Regions from separate parts of the Bradyrhizobium sp. LjRoot220 genome, predicted to be linked through region 1. Evidence: predicted binding sites of a transcription regulator. Region 1 holds the regulator's gene; each other region holds the start of a gene.

Region 1 (2,199 bases):
CCCGGGCAAGCCGATGATGCACGGACGGCTCGGCGCGATGCGGGTGATCGGCCTGCCCGGCAATCCGGTCTCGTCCTATGTCTGCGGCTTCCTGTTTCTGGTGCCACTGATTCGGGCGCTGTCGGGCCGAAATACCGTCCATCACGTCCGGGAGAGTGCGCTGCTCGGCCGCGATCTTCCCGCCAACGACCAGCGCGAAGACTATCTGCGCGCACGGCTCGAGCGGCGCCAGGATGGCGCGTTGATCGCGGTGCCGGTGAGCCACCAGGATTCCTCGCTGCTGGGAAATCTCGCTGCGGCACGGGCGCTTTTGATCCGTCCGCCGTTTGCGCCGGCGGTGCCGAAGGGGATGCCATGCGAGTTCCTGCGCTTGCCGGAATGATGCACCGCGCAACGGCGCCGTCTGGCGAAGTCGGCGCGCGTTCACCTGAAATTAAGTGGTTGCGGAACATGTATCGAACATATAGTGTCCGTTCATGATTTGTTTCGAGGACTAGTGTCTTTAATTGGGAGTTTTGGACTCCGAATTTAGGGACGCCTCTCGCGACTGAAGACCACGAAGTTGAAGACCACGAAGTTGAAGATCACGAATTACGACGCGCCAACCGGGGGATTGCTCGAGATGCTTACGCGCAAACAGTATGAACTTCTGCGTTTCATCAACGAACGGCTCAAGGAAGCCGGCGTGCCGCCCTCCTTCGACGAGATGAAGGATGCGCTCGACCTCAGGTCCAAGTCCGGCATCCACCGCCTGATCACCGCTCTGGAAGAGCGCGGCTTCATCCGCCGCCTGCCCAACCGCGCGCGCGCCATCGAAGTCATCAAGCTGCCCGAGCTTGCCGGCAGTAACGGCAACGGCCGCCGCGGCTTCACGCCCAGCGTCATCGAGGGCACGCTCGGCAAGGTTCGCGCCGCCAGCGCGCCCGCTGCCGATGATGGCGAGCGCCCGGTCGCCGTACCGGTGATGGGCCGGATCGCCGCCGGTACGCCGATCGAGGCGCTGCAGACCCGCAGCCACACCATCAGCGTACCACCTGACATGCTCGGCTCCGGCGAACATTACGCGCTCGAAGTACGCGGCGATTCCATGGTCGACGCCGGCATTCTCGACGGCGACATGGCGCTGATCCAGCGCAACGAAACCGCCGACACCGGCGATATCGTGGTGGCGCTGATCGACGAGGAGGAAGCAACCCTGAAACGCTTCCGCCGCCGCGGCGCCTCGATCGCGCTCGAGCCCGCCAACACCTCCTATGAAGTCCGCATCCTGCCGCCGAACCGGGTCCGGATTCAGGGCAAGCTGATCGGGCTGTACCGGAAGTACTGAGCGCGGCCCGCTTTCGCGGCCGTCAGTGGCGTCATTCCTCATCCCCAAGTCGTCATGCCCGGCCTTGAGCCGGGCATCAACGTCTTTGGTTCATCTCGAGGAAAGGCGTGGATGGCCGGCCATAGGCGAGCGGAAGCGACGCCGTCCTTCAGACGGCTATGCCCGGCCATGACGAAGGGGGTGCGGCGCGCAGGCGCTCGTCCCACAATTGCCCAGAACACGGCAAAAACTGGCGTGACGTTGGTTGGTATGACGCGTTTTCTTCAGCTTCGCTGGAAACGCCCTAGCCCCGGGGGGAAACGAGACGTGGTCAGCAACATGATCACCAAAATCACCTGGCAACGCGCGGGACTGGTGACCGAGCCGGGCCGCTACATGCTCCGGTTCGGCTGGCTGACGGTGACCGCCGACGACCTCGCAATCTGGCAGCAATATCCGGAGGCCGCCTTCACGCTGGTCGAATTGCCCGACATTGCCGACGACGGCCGGGAGCAATTCCATCTCGGCGCCTTCGAACTGCCGCTGCCGCCGACGGGCGAAGATTCGCAGCCGCCGTAGCGTGTTTGTGATCGGGCGCGCCGGCCTTCAATTGGCAAACGCGCAGAACAGGAATAGACTTTGGCCAAGTCCACTCTGATGGAGGCCAGCGCCTCGAGGGAGGCACGGGTCTCTATCTCTTACGAGGGAGCGATCCGATGTGTGACTATAGTCTGCACGCGATGGCAACGCGTCCTGCCGAGGTCGGCGAGACCCTGATATCGACCACGTTCCGCGGCACCTCGACCCGCGGCTTTGCCAGCGAGCGCGACCCCGCAGTCGCGGTCTGCATGCTGCCCGGGACCGAACTGGCCTTCGCGCAAGACGTCAAATAC
Region 2 (2,199 bases), on a different contig from region 1:
CCGCAATGGCTTGGCGCCCGGATCATGTGGGCCGACGGGATGCGCGAGGCCGAAATTTCGCGCGTCGACTACGATGTCCAGGAGCGATCCGAATATATCGGCAGTCCCGCCAACGAAATCCATGATGGTGCCACCGAGGTGCGCGAGAATCTCGAACGCGATCCTGAGCTCGGCCGCAAGCATGCTGTCTATGACGAGATGCGGGCGAAGGGCCTGACCGACTATGTGGCATGGCCGCTGTACCATACGCTCGGCAAGCGGCATCTCGTGACCTTTGCAACCGACCGGCCCGGCGGTTTCGACGACGCGCATATCGCCGCCCTGTCGAAACTGTTGCCGGTGCTGGCGCTGGTCAGCGAAATCCGGGTCAAGAACCGGCTGGCACGAACGCTGCTCGAGACCTATGTCGGCTCGCACGCCGGCGAGCTCATTCTGGCCGGCGCCACTAGGCGCGGCAGCGGGACGACGGTGCGCGCCGCCATCATGATCTGCGACCTGCGTGATTTCACCCGGATTTCCGACAATTGGCCGCGCGATGATGTCATCGATCTTCTGAACGGCTATTTCGACGTGATGTCGGAGCCGATTGCGCGACACGGCGGGGAAATATTGAAGTTCATCGGCGACGGTCTGCTCGCCATTTTTCCGCTCAGCCAGCCCACGGCCTGCGCAAATCTGCTGCATGCCGTGGCTGAAGCCCGTCAGGCCATGACGGCCCTGAATGAAAAGAACAGCGAGACCGGTCGCGCGCCGCTGAATTACGGGATCGGCGTCCACGTCGGAGACGTCATGTACGGCAACATCGGATCGCGCACCCGGCTCGACTTCACCGTCATCGGTCCGGCGGTCAACATGGCTTCGCGTCTCGAAGCGCTCACCAAGCAGTTGGGCAGAACGGTGCTGCTGTCCCGCGCGTTCGCCGACTTCGTCGAAAGCGATTTCGATCTCGAACGCGTCGGCGAATATCCGGTGCGCGGCTTCAACGACCCGATCGAGCTGTTTGCGTATCACGGCTGAATGCCGATCTCTGCTCGCGCGATCGCTCCTTCGATCTTGACACAAGGCGTCTTCGTTCTCATTGTGTTCTCCCTGCGAGAACATCGTCGAAACGTCAGGGCGAACGGTCGGGATGGCAACGACAGCCACCATCCTCCATGCGGACCTGGATGCTTTCTATGCCTCCGTGGAGCAGCTGCTCGATCCCTCGCTGCGCGGCAAACCCGTTGCCGTCGGTGGCGGCGTTGTGCTTGCCGCTTCCTACGAAGCCAAGGCCTTCGGGGTCCGCGGCGGGATGCCGGGACGGCAAGCGTGCGAACTCTGTCCGCAACTCATCTTTGTCAGCGGGCATTTTAGCGAATACCAACGGCTGGGCGATGCCACCATCAAGGTGATCGGCGATTTCACACCGCTCGTCGAACGGATCTCCATCGACGAGGCCTTTGCTGACGTCGCGGGCTGCACCCATCTGTTCGGTCCGCCCGCCGAAATTGCCATGGCAATTCGCCAGCGCGTGCGCGCGGAGCTCGGCCTTCCGATCTCGGTCGGTGTCGCGCGCACCAAGCATCTGGCGAAAGTTGCTTCGCAAGTGGCCAAACCCGACGGGCTCGTGGTTGTCGATCCCGACACCGAGCTGGGATTTCTTCACCAGCTGCCGGTTGAATTGATGTGGGGTGTGGGCCCGTCCACGCGGACGCGGCTTGCCGAGATCGGCGTGCTGACGATCGGGCAACTGGCAAAGACACCGGGATACTCGCTCGAGCAGGTGCTTGGCTCCGCGGCAGGGGCGAAACTCGCGGCACTGGCGTGGAATCGCGATCCACGGGAAATCAAGACTCACCGCCGGGCTCGATCGGCCGGAGCGCAATCGGCGTTTGGCAGGAAACCTGCCGAAGAGCGAATTTATCGGCCTACTCTGCTTCACCTTGCTGACCGAATTGGCAGCCGGCTCCGGGCCAAGTCGAGGCCCGGGCGGACCGTGACGGTCCGCGTTCGCTTCGCCGACCTGAATTCTGTCACTCGCTCGGTTACGCTCGACGCACCCATCTCCGCGACCATGATCCTTGCCGAGGTCGCGGAGGATCTGGTGCGCGCGCTGCTGGCGGATCACCCTCATGAGAAAACCATCTCGCTGCTGGCGATTTCCGTGTCGCATCTCGAGGAGCATTGGGATGTCGAGCTGGAGCTCCCGCTTGGACTTGG
Region 3 (2,199 bases), on a different contig from region 1:
AACCAGGCACGCGGCCCCAATTCTTTGCATCGCAGACTCCATTCGCTGGCAACACCATAGAGTGCGCCGGCGGCCGTGAAAAGAATGGTTGCGGCCGAACCCCGACTTGTCTGCAAGGTGTTGCCGCGCTGCACTTGACCTTGTCCGGGCTTCGCGGCACGGTCCCGCAGGTTGGATGACCGGCGGAATTCCCATGCGCACCCTCTTCACTTCGTTGAAAGCACTCGGCCTGGCTGCGGCCCTCGCCATCCTGGCGTTCGGCCAACCGGCGCAGGCGGCCAATCCGCTGGAGCTGAATTTCGGGCTGTTCGGTCCCGACTATGACGGCCGCGTTGCGGTGTGCGAAAAGGCGCTGCCGACCATCATTTCGCAGTTTCGCGAGAAGGAAAGCACCTTCTGGAATTCGGCCCTCACCATCACCGCCTATGGCCGGATCCACGAAATCGCGTTCCGGCCCTGGCAATCCGACAACATTCCGCGCCGCTTTTGCAGCGGCGACGTGATGCTGAGCGACGGCAAGGTGCGCCACGTGCACTATTCGATCCTCGAGGATGGCGGCTTTGCCGGCTTTGGCCAGGGGGTCGAGTGGTGCGTCACCGGGCTTGACCGCAACTGGGCCTATAACCCCGGCTGCAAGGCCGCGCGGCCTTAAATCACGGCGATAAGGGACTGCGTGATTCGCGCCTGAAATCCCCGGCCGAGGCCGCCGGCCCGCGGGTTTGGGGCGCTTGCCAATTTTGTTCTTGAAATGTTCCGGCTCCCTGCTAGGCTCGCGCCATCGAGTAAACGAAGTTTTGCCGAGTAAGGGGGCGTTTGATGTTTCGATCGGTCATTGTTTCACGGCTGCTCATTTCGCTGGCACTTGTTTTGATCACCGCGGGCTACGCCGCCGCGCAGGACCGCCGCCAGAACGCCCCCGGCGAGTTCGATTTCTACGTGCTGGCGCTGTCGTGGTCGCCGTCCTTCTGCGAGGCGGCCACCGAACGCGGCAACAACGGACGTTCGGCGCAGATCCAGTGCGGGCGGCCGTTCTCCTTCGTGGTCCATGGCCTGTGGCCGCAATATGAGCGCGGCTTTCCCGAATATTGCCAGCGGCCCTCGCCCCGGCTCGACCGCAACGTCATGTCGTCGATGCTGGATCTGATGCCGGCGCCCGGGCTGATCTTCAACGAATGGGACAAGCACGGCACTTGTTCCGGCCTTGGCGCGCGGGCCTATTTCGAGAACATCCGCAAGGCGCGCGCGGCGGTGAAGATCCCCGAGGAATTCCTGCAATTATCGGAATCGAAGACGATCGCCCCGGAGGCGCTCGAGGAAGCCTTCATCAAGTCCAATCCCGGCCTGAGCAGTTCGGCGATATCAGTGATCTGCACCAGCCGGCGCCTCAGCGAAGTCAGGGTCTGCATGAGCAAGGACCTGCAATTCCGCGCCTGCGAGGAAATCGACCGCCGCGCCTGCCGTCGCGACGAAGTGGTGATGCCGCCGGTGCGGGGCAGCTGAAGATCCGCTTCCGTCATGCATGCCCAAGCATGGCAATCCGGCATAGCAATTCTCTTGCGCAGACTGTCCAGAGTTGTCTGCGTTCCCGGTCATCCACGGCTTTATTGTCGTCTGCAGGGTACGTGGATGGCCGGGACCCCCTCTATGCCAAAGCTGCGTCAGGCACGCGCCGTCGCCCTTGGCAAAATAGATCGTGGAGCTCACCCGTTACCCTGATGACATCCTCACCGGTGCCGCCGGTCACCGGCCGAAGCCGCCGACCCGGATGACATCGTTGCCGTCGCTGCGAGCAACGAGGGAATGATCTTTGTTCCGCCCACGCGCGCGACCGACGATATGGGTTACTTTCCTCGCCCCGATGTCGTAACTCCTCTTAATGAACTACCGACACGCCTTTCATGCCGGCGGCTTTGCCGACGTCATCAAGCACATCGTGCTGGTGCGGATGCTGACCTATCTGCAGGAAAAGCCTGCGGCCTTTCGCGTCATCGACACCCATGCCGGCGCCGGCCGTTACGATCTCAGCGGCGATGAGGCTCGCCGCAGCGGCGAATGGCTGACCGGCATCGCACGGGTGATGCAGGCGCGGTTCTCGGAAAATGCGCTGCCGCTGGTGGCGCCCTATCTCGACATCGTCAGGGCTTTCAACCCGCAAGCCGAGCTGAAAGCCTATCCCGGATCGCCCTTGATCGCACGCGC

Evidence for each region. The regulator LexA, encoded in region 1, represses DNA repair genes until DNA is damaged. The targets are predictions, from matches to a motif close to TGTTCNNNNTGTGTTCNG.
Region 2: a site for LexA is predicted at 1,071-1,088, ahead of dinB (DNA polymerase IV). Genes of this name have one in related genera too.
Region 3: a site for LexA is predicted at 739-756, ahead of ACSQ84_RS18195 (ribonuclease T2 family protein). Genes of this name have one in related genera too.

Annotation. Positions count from the first base shown of each region.
Region 1 is NZ_CAXUPS020000004.1:184,870-187,068, forward strand. Features, by position in the region: gene ACSQ84_RS19230 (molybdopterin molybdotransferase MoeA) at 1-382, shown strand, start outside; gene lexA (transcriptional repressor LexA) at 623-1,327, shown strand; gene ACSQ84_RS19240 (hypothetical protein) at 1,646-1,885, shown strand; gene ACSQ84_RS19245 (hypothetical protein) at 2,023-2,199, shown strand, end outside.
Region 2 is NZ_CAXUPS020000003.1:443,944-446,142, forward strand. Features, by position in the region: gene ACSQ84_RS16240 (adenylate/guanylate cyclase domain-containing protein) at 1-1,017, shown strand, start outside; gene dinB (DNA polymerase IV) at 1,130-2,199, shown strand, end outside.
Region 3 is NZ_CAXUPS020000003.1:854,380-856,578, reverse strand. Features, by position in the region: gene ACSQ84_RS18205 (hypothetical protein) at 1-30, opposite strand, end outside; gene ACSQ84_RS18200 (hypothetical protein) at 194-652, shown strand; gene ACSQ84_RS18195 (ribonuclease T2 family protein) at 817-1,500, shown strand; gene ACSQ84_RS18190 (23S rRNA (adenine(2030)-N(6))-methyltransferase RlmJ) at 1,877-2,199, shown strand, end outside.